2 regions of the Sphaerisporangium cinnabarinum genome follow, and region 1 is predicted to be linked to the other one. Evidence: riboswitches for the same ligand, from Rfam matches in the RefSeq annotation. Region 1 holds a riboswitch; the other holds the start of a gene.

Region 1 (4,204 bases):
CCCTCGACCTCGCCCGCCGCATCGGCCTCACCACCGTCGACGCCCACGTCACCGAGTTCGACGGCGAACGCGCCATCGTCGTCACCCGCTACGACCGCGTCCCCGACCCCGACGAACCCACCGGCACCGCACGCCTCCACCAGGAGGACGCCGCCCAGGCCCTCGGCATCAACACCCGCGACCCCGAACGCAAGTTCCAGCACGGCCGCCGCTTCCCCTCCCTCGCCGCCATCGCCCGCACCCTGCGCGACGACGGCACCCGCCCCGACCCCCTCCTCGCCCTCACCACCCTCAACCTCGCCCTCGGCAACACCGACGCCCACGCCAAGAACATCTCCGTCCTGCGCCACGCCGACGGCACCGTCCGCCTCGCCCCCGCCTACGACATCGCCATGCACCTCCACCACGACCACGCCTCCCGCGTCTTCGCCATGGACGTCGCCGGCGAACGCGACATGGACCGACTCACCACCGACCACCTCGTCACCGAGGGCGCCACCTGGGGGCTGCCCCGCCGACGCGCCCAGCGCGTCGTCGCCCAGACCCTCGACGGACTCCTCGCGGCGCTCGCGGACATCGACCGCGACGCCCACCCCGGCGTGAGCCGGCACGCCTGGCGCACGGTCGAGCGGCGCACCGCCGACCTCCGCCGCGGCTTGGTCGCCTGAGCACGGCCTCCTCTCGCGCCGAGCAGGTGGTCGTGGCGGGTCCGCGTGCCCCCCACCCACCAGGACCGCCCGCTCCACCCACCAGGACCGCCTGGTCGGCCGCTGCGCGACGACGGGCACCTGGGCCGGTCGTCGCGCAGCGGCGTCGACATGATCAGAGCGAGCGCTGGAGCAGGATCGTGTCGACCCAGCGGCCGTGCTTGAACCCGACGGCGGTCAGGCGACCCGCCTCCACGAAGCCGAAGCGGCGGTGCAGCGGGAGCGACCCGGCGGCCTCGGGGACGTCGGCGACGACGGAGACGACCTGCCGGACCCCCGCGGCGGCCAGCGCCTCCAGGAGCGCGGCGAGCAGCGCCGTGCCGACGCCGCGCCCGGCGTGGGCCGGGTCGAGGTAGATCGTGTCCTCGGCGGTGTGCCGGTAGGCGGGCTTGGGGCGCCAGGCGGACGCGTACGCGTAGCCCGCGACGACGGTGCCGCGCGGGGAGCCCGGTTCGGCCGGACCCTCCACCTCGGCGACGAGGAACGGCAGGCCGCGCGCAGCGACGTCGTCGAGCTTGCGGTGCCCCGCCGGGACGTCCCAGACCTCCTCCTCGAACGTCACGCACGTGTCGCGGACGAACGGGGCGGCGATCTCGGCGACGCGGGGCAGGTCGTGCACCGTCGCCGGGCGGACCGTCACGGCGGGCACGGGCACGGGTCGGTCGGGCGCGAGGGGGAACGCGGCGGGGATCGGACCGGGGGCGGGGGAGGGGAGGTCGCTCACGCGACGAGGGTACGAGCGCCGGGCGCCGGCCCGCGCCCCTAGGCTGGGGCGCATGGCAGCCCTCATCGCACCGAGCATCCTGTCCGCCGACTTCGCGAACCTCGAGCGCGACCTGAACGCGATCGCCACGGCGGACTACGCGCACGTCGACGTCATGGACAACCACTTCGTGCCGAACCTGACGCTCGGGCTGCCGGTGTTCGAGCGCCTGGCGCAGGTGTCGCCCGTCCCCATCGACGCGCACCTCATGATCGAGGACCCGGACCGCTGGGCGCCGTCGTACGCGGAGGCGGGCGCGGCGTCGGTCACGTTCCACGCCGAGGCCGCTGCTGCCCCTGTGCGGCTCGCTCGCGAGCTCCGGCGCCTGGGAGCCCGCGCGGGGGTCGCGCTGCGCCCTGCCACGCCCGTGGAGCCCTTCCTGGACCTGCTGACCGAGGTGGACATGATCCTCGTCATGACGGTCGAGCCGGGCTTCGGCGGGCAGTCCTTCATCGAGGGGACGCTGCCCAAGATCCGGCGGGCGCGCGAGGCCGTGAGCGAGTCGGGCCTCGACGTGTGGATCCAGGTCGACGGGGGAGTGTCGCGCACGACGATCGAGCGGGCTGCGGACGCGGGGGCGAACGTCTTCGTCGCCGGGTCGGCGGTGTACGGGGCGGAGAACGTGCCGGCGGAGATCCAGGCGCTGCGCGAGCTGGCGGAGGCGTCGGCGCACGCCCACTGATCCGGGAGCGAGGAAGGGGCTCTCCGCGGCGAGAGCCCCTTCTCTGTCTCCGATAAAATAGTGTGCCAAGCGCAGATCCCTCGACCCACCGACCGCGTGAGACTCACCAATCAGCACCGAAGACCGGGCGTCGACGCGGGGAGACCCGCGGCTCGGGAGAGCTCACCTGTCGGGAAGGCCGTCCTCGCCTCGGGCCGCAGACGTCTCGACGGACCACCGACCTCCCTGTCGCAGGGGATACCGGAGTAGCATCGGCGGTTGCAGAACGCAGTACGCACGAACGTGCTCCGGGGTCGGTGCAATTCCGAGCCGGCGGTGACAGTCCGCGACCCGCGCCCACGCGCGGTTGACCTGGTGGAACTCCAGGACCGACGGTGAAAGTCCGGATGGGAGGAAGCACGTGCGGCGCGGCCACGCCTCGGCGCGTGGTGCTCCGGCGACCCGTCGGTGCACCCGTCGCGAGGTGGCGGCCTCGCCGTGGTGAGCGACGCCGTCGGGCCTTCGTGGCTCGACCCGCCGCCCGCCCTCACCCCGGAGCGCCCGTGCCCGGGAGGAGGACGATGGGCGAGCACCCCCGCACCCTGACGATCGACGCCGCGATGGCGCGCGCGCTCGCGCTGGCTGCCCGAGGACCGGCGCACGGGCCGAACCCCCGCGTCGGGTGCGTCCTGCTGGGCCCACCGGCCGGCGCACCCGTGGCCGAGGGCGCGCCCCCCGGCTCGCTCGACCCGCACCCGCGGCCCGTGCTCGCCGAGGGGTGGCACCGGGGCGCAGGGACGCCGCACGCGGAGGCAGCGGCACTCGCCGACGCACGGGCGCGCGGCGTCGACGTCACCGGCGCGACGGCGGTCGTCACGCTCGAGCCGTGCGCCCACACCGGTCGTACCGGCCCGTGCGCCGACGCGCTCGTCGCGGCGGGCGTGGCGGAGGTCGTGCTCGCCGTCGACGACCCGAACCCCGTCGCCACGGGCGGCGCGCACCGGCTGCGTGCCGCAGGGGTGCGCGTCGTGCGCGGCCTGCGCGCCGCAGAGGGTGAGGAGCTCCTGCGCGTGTGGCTCACGGCCGTCCGGCGCGGCACGCCGTACGTGACGCTCAAGACGGCCACGACGCTCGACGGCTACGTCGCCGCCGAGGACGGGACGAGCCGGTGGATCACCGGGCCCGCGGCGCGCGAGCACGCCCACCGCGTGCGCGCGGAGGTCGACGCGATCGTCGTCGGCACGGGCACGCTCCTGGCCGACGACCCGGCGCTCACCGCGCGGGTCCGCACCCACGACTCCTCGCGCACCGCAGCGCAGAACCCCGTGAGCGCCGTGCGTCTGGCGGAGCACCAGCCGATGCGGGTGGTGGTCGGGCTGCGGGGGATCCCGCCGACGGCGCGGGTGCGCGCGGCGGGCGGCGAGCTGGTGCACGTGCTGACGCGGGACGTCGGTGAGGTGCTGGAGAGGCTCGCGGAGCGGGAGGTGCGGCACGTGCTGGTGGAGGGCGGTCCGACGCTGGCGACGGCGTTCCTGGCCGCGGGTGCGGTGGACGAGCTGCACGCGTACGTGGCCCCGGTGCTGCTGGGGAGCGGTCGACGGGCGGTGGACGGGCTGGGCGTGGCGACGATCGCCGACGCGCACCGGTTCCGCACGGTGGAGGTGAGGCGCGTCGGGGACGACGCGCTGGTGGTGTCCAGGAAGAGCGTGGAAGGACGGGTGGGTTGATGTTCACGGGGATCGTGGAGGAGATCGGGAGGGTCCGGGGTATCGGGTTCCCGGGCGGCGAGGGGGAGGACGCGGTGCTGACGGTCGAGGGGCCGCTGGCCGTGTCGGACGCAGGCCTGGGCGACTCGATCGCGGTGAACGGGGTGTGCCTGACGGTCACGAGCCTCGGGGGCGACGGGTCGTTCACGGCGGACGTCATGCCGGAGTCGCTGCGGCGCACGGCGCTGGGTGACCTCGTCGCGGGGTCGCCGGTGAACCTGGAGCGGGCCGTCCGGGCGGACGCGCGGCTGGGTGGTCACGTGGTGCAGGGGCACGTGGACGGTGTGGGCGCGCTCGTGAGCCGCGC
Region 2 (4,204 bases), on a different contig from region 1:
GTGCACGTGTACTTCGCGAGCGACGCCTGCGGGCCGGTGAGCGTCCCCGCCTCGTCGAGCCGCGTCATCTGCGCGACGAGGAGCTGGAGCTGCGTGATCGTCGAGAGCATCCGGGTGAGGCGCTCCTGCACCATCTGGTTCGCGGCGAGCGGGCGCCCGAACTGGACGCGCTGCTTCGCGTACGCGACCGCGGCCTCGTAGCACGCGACCGCGTGCCCGACGGCGGCCCACGCCACCCCGAGGCGGGTCGCGAAGAGCACGCGCGAGGTGTCCTTGAACGACCGCGCGCCCGGCAGGGCGTTCTCGGCGGGGACGAACACGTCGTCGAGCACGACGTGCGCCTGCCAGATCGCGCGGAGCGACACCTTGCCGGTGATGGTCGTGCCCGTGTAGCCCGGGGTGTCCTGCGGCACGACGAACCCGTGGACCTGACCATCGCCGTCGTCGCCGACGAGGCGCGCCCACACGACCGTGATGTGGCCCGACGACCCGTTGCCGATCCACTTCTTCTCGCCGTTCAGCACGTAGCCCTCGACGCCGTCGCGCGTCTCCTTGCGCGCCGTCGTCTCGAGCGAGACGGAGTCCGAGCCGTGGGTGGGCTCGGTGAGCGCGAACGCACCGAGGATCTCCCCGCGCGCCATCGGCTCGGCGTACTTCGCCCGCTGCTCGTCGGAGCCGAGCATCTGGATGCTGCGCAGCGCGAGACCGCCCTGGACGCCGCAGATCGTCGCGACGGAGCCGTCGCCGCGCGACATCTCCATGGCGGCGAGGCCTGCCGCGAGCTGGCTCACGTGCGGACGACCGTCGACGTCGACACCGTCGCGCAGCAGGTCGAGCTCGCCCATGCGCTTGACGAGGTCGAACGGGACCTCGGCACGCTCCCAGTAGTCGTCGATGACGGGCAGCACCTCGTCCTGGACGAACTGCCGGACGCGCTGCAGGTGGGCGCGGTCCTCCTCGGTCGCGTCGGCGAACGCGCCGGCGTAGTCGAGGTCGAGCGGGGTCGCGAGGTCGTAGGTGGGCTCGGTGACGCCGGGCATGATCGGGGTGGTGGGCATCGGTGCTCCCCTGGGAGGGCGGCTGCGGTCGGTCGACCGTCCTCGACGCGGTTGCCCGGGGTGCGGGCCCGGCGTCGGCGGCGGTCCCTCCCATAGTGCAGCGATACCCCGTCTCAGTCAATCGAGACGGGGTATCGAGGTGGCTGGACTGGGCGGCCGGCGGTCAGGCGGGCGCGCCCGCCGCCGCGGCGTCCGCCTCGGCAGCGGCGGCCGCGCGGCGGTTGACGCGCCACCACACGAAGAACCCGACGAGCGTGAACGCGCCGTAGAACACGTACATGAACGCGGACGCGTAGAAGCCGGCGGAGATCAGCAGCGGCACGCCCACGACGTCGACGGCGACCCAGACGAGCCAGAACTCGACCCAGCCCTTCGCCATGCCGTACGTCGCGAGCAGCGAGCCCATGAAGATCCACGCGTCGGCCCAGACCGGCTCGTACGACTCGAGCGCGCGGAACACGGGGGTCAGCAGCGCCGTGCCGCCCACGAGCGCGACGACGAGGAACGCGCGCTGGCGCCACGACGCCCAGCGCGGCACGACGGCGACGCCGTGGCTGTCCGCGTCGGCGTCGCCGAGCCGCGCCTGGGTCTTGCGCCACTGCACCCACCCGTACACCGAGACCACGACGAACATGACCTGGCGACCGGCCTGGCCGAGCAGGTTGACGGGGTTGGGCGTCGCGAACACCGCGCCGAGGAACACCGTGAGCAGCAGGAGGTTGCCGACGATGCCCACCGGCCACGCCCACACCTTGCGCCGCATGCCGCCCAGCGCCGACGCCAGGCCGAACCCGTTGCCCACGATCTCGCGCCACAGCAGGTGCTGGCCGCCGATCGTCAGCTGCGCGTCGAACAGCGCGTGGATCAGGTCCATCGGATGTCCTCGTCCTCCCGGGCACGAGCGCTCCGGGGTGAGGGCGGGCGGCATTGCCGGGCCACGGGGCCCGACGGCGTCGCTCACCACGGCGAGGCCGCGCCCCGTCGCGCGGGCTCGCGAGAGCCCGGCCGAGGACGGCCGCGCCGCACGTGCTTCCTCCCATCCGGACTGTCACCGTCGGTCCTGGAGTTCCACCAGGTCAACCGCGCGTGGGCGCGGGTCGCGGACTGTCACCGCCGGCTCGGAATTGCACCGACCCCGGAGCACGTTCGTGCGTACTGCGTTCTGCAACCGCCGATGCTACTCGCGCATTCCCCCGGCACAGGACTCGCCCCGCACCGTCCCACGGACTGGGACACGAGGCGATCCTGCGCCGCCGAGCAGGTGGTCCTGGTCCGTCCGCGGGCGCAGACGGACCAGGACCACCTGTTCGGCGGGGCGGGGCGGGAGGGGTCAGGCCAGGGCGTCGCGGACGGCGCGCGCGACGTCGTCCGCGACGCCCTGCGCGTCCGCGTCCGCGTCCACCACGGTCACGACGACGCGGCGCGCCGCGGGCACGCCGTCCCCGCTGCGCTCCTGGGCGGCGCCGTCCGGCGCGGCGTACCGGCCGACGGCGGCGCGGCGCAGGTCCGCGAACGCCTCCTCGAGCTGGGGGCGCAGGTCCTGCTCGGGGGAGCGCAGCCACCGGCGCAGGAGCGCGTTGTGCACCGCGACGACGGACGCCGCGAACGCGATGGACGCCGTCGAGCGACGCTCGTCCGGCGGGAGCGCGTCGCGCAGGTACGCCGTGAACGCGCGCTCGTAGCGGTGGGTCGTGACGAGCTCGCGGTCGCGCAGGGCGGGCACCTGCTGGAGGAGCTGCCAGCGGGCCAGGGAGGTCTCGCGCTGCCCGACGTGGTGGTCGAACACCAGCCGCGCCGCGCGGCACACCTCGAGGTACGGGTCGACCGTCGGGTCGGGCGTGAGGTGACCCTCGGCGTCGGGCACGGGCCGCGTCGCGGCGAGCATGACGACGACCTCGTCGAGCAGGAGCTCGTGGTCCGCGAAGACCACGTCCTCCTTGGACCCGTAGCGGCGGAAGAAGGTGGCGCGGCTGACCTGGGCGGCGTCGGCGATCTCCTCGACGGTCGTCTGCTCGTAGCCCTTGCGGGTGAAGAGCTCGATCGCTGCGTCGACGGCCTGGGCATGGGTGCGGCTGCGGACGTCGGTCATGCACCGGACGGTACACCGGTACCCGGCGCTCGCCCGGCCCGGGGGCGGTGGCCCGGCGGCGGCGCCGGGTGCGAGGCTGGTGCCATGCCGGACCAGCCCCGCGTGCACGCGATCCACGTCGCGAAGGCCCGTCGGCTGCCGACGCGGGTCGTCGCGTCGGTCGAGGCCGAGGAGGGCAGGGGCCTCGTCGGCGACCGGTACCACGGGTCGAAGCACCGGCACGTGACGATCCAGACGCTCACCGACCTCGCGGCCGCCTCCGCGGACCTCGGGCACGAGATCGACCCCGGTCTCACGCGGCGCAACGTCACGCTCACCCACGGCGACCTGCCCACGAAGCCCGGCTCGTTCCTGCGGATCGGGGACGTCGAGCTCCAGGTGCTGCGGATCGCCGCGCCGTGCCGGCTGCTCGACGACTGGATCGCGCCCGGCGCGATGCGCGCGATGCACGCGCGGGGCGGCGTCGTGTGCCGTCTGCTGTCGTCCGGCACGGTCCGGGCCGGCGACGTCGTGGTGTGGGACGAGGCGGCCGCCGGCGGGGCGTGAGCCCCGGGGCGGCCTCCGGTCCGACGGTGGCCGGGCGCGTGCCGTCGGCAGCGGCGCCCGTGCTTCGACGGTAGACCCGGGATGGCCTCCGCGTCGACGGCCGGGGCGGGTGAGACGACGGCCGTCCACAGGCCCGGAGGTCGTCCACAAACCCGGTGCCGTGGGCCCCGCCGGGTGGCACCATGGCGGCCATGCTCGTGACCCTCGCCGCGACGGCGTCCCCCGGGACGCTCGACGACGCCACCGACCTCGGCTACCTGCTGCACAAGCACCCGGACCGGGCGCAGGTGTTCGACCTTCCCGTCGGCCGCGCGCACGTCTTCTACCCCGAGGCGACGGCGGAGCGGTGCGAGGCCGCGCTCTTGCTCGAGGTCGACCCGGTGGGGATCGTGCGGAACAAGCGGTTCGGCGGCGGCGACGCGTTCGCGCTCGCGCAGTACGTGAACGACCGCCCGTACGCCGCGTCGTCGATGGTCGCGGTCGCGCTCGGCAAGGTGTTCGCGACGGCGAT

Evidence for each region. Region 1 has a riboswitch for FMN ahead of ribD (bifunctional diaminohydroxyphosphoribosylaminopyrimidine deaminase/5-amino-6-(5-phosphoribosylamino)uracil reductase RibD). Riboswitches for the same ligand answer to the same signal wherever they lie in the genome.
Region 2: another riboswitch for FMN. It lies ahead of pnuC (nicotinamide riboside transporter PnuC); the one in region 1 lies ahead of ribD (bifunctional diaminohydroxyphosphoribosylaminopyrimidine deaminase/5-amino-6-(5-phosphoribosylamino)uracil reductase RibD).

What each region holds. Positions count from the first base shown of each region.
Region 1 covers NZ_JBVHRG010000004.1:185,475-189,678, forward strand. The annotation lists gene ACZ4MO_RS08110 (HipA domain-containing protein) at 1-668, shown strand, start outside; gene ACZ4MO_RS08115 (GNAT family N-acetyltransferase) at 823-1,431, opposite strand; gene rpe (ribulose-phosphate 3-epimerase) at 1,484-2,152, shown strand; FMN riboswitch at 2,431-2,556, shown strand; gene ribD (bifunctional diaminohydroxyphosphoribosylaminopyrimidine deaminase/5-amino-6-(5-phosphoribosylamino)uracil reductase RibD) at 2,713-3,858, shown strand; gene ACZ4MO_RS08130 (riboflavin synthase) at 3,858-4,204, shown strand, end outside.
Region 2 covers NZ_JBVHRG010000011.1:85,735-89,938, reverse strand. The annotation lists gene ACZ4MO_RS15920 (acyl-CoA dehydrogenase family protein) at 1-1,058, opposite strand, end outside; gene pnuC (nicotinamide riboside transporter PnuC) at 1,222-1,932, opposite strand; FMN riboswitch at 2,082-2,205, opposite strand; gene ACZ4MO_RS15910 (TetR family transcriptional regulator) at 2,389-3,147, opposite strand; gene ACZ4MO_RS15905 (MOSC domain-containing protein) at 3,232-3,693, shown strand; gene ACZ4MO_RS15900 (3' terminal RNA ribose 2'-O-methyltransferase Hen1) at 3,885-4,204, shown strand, end outside.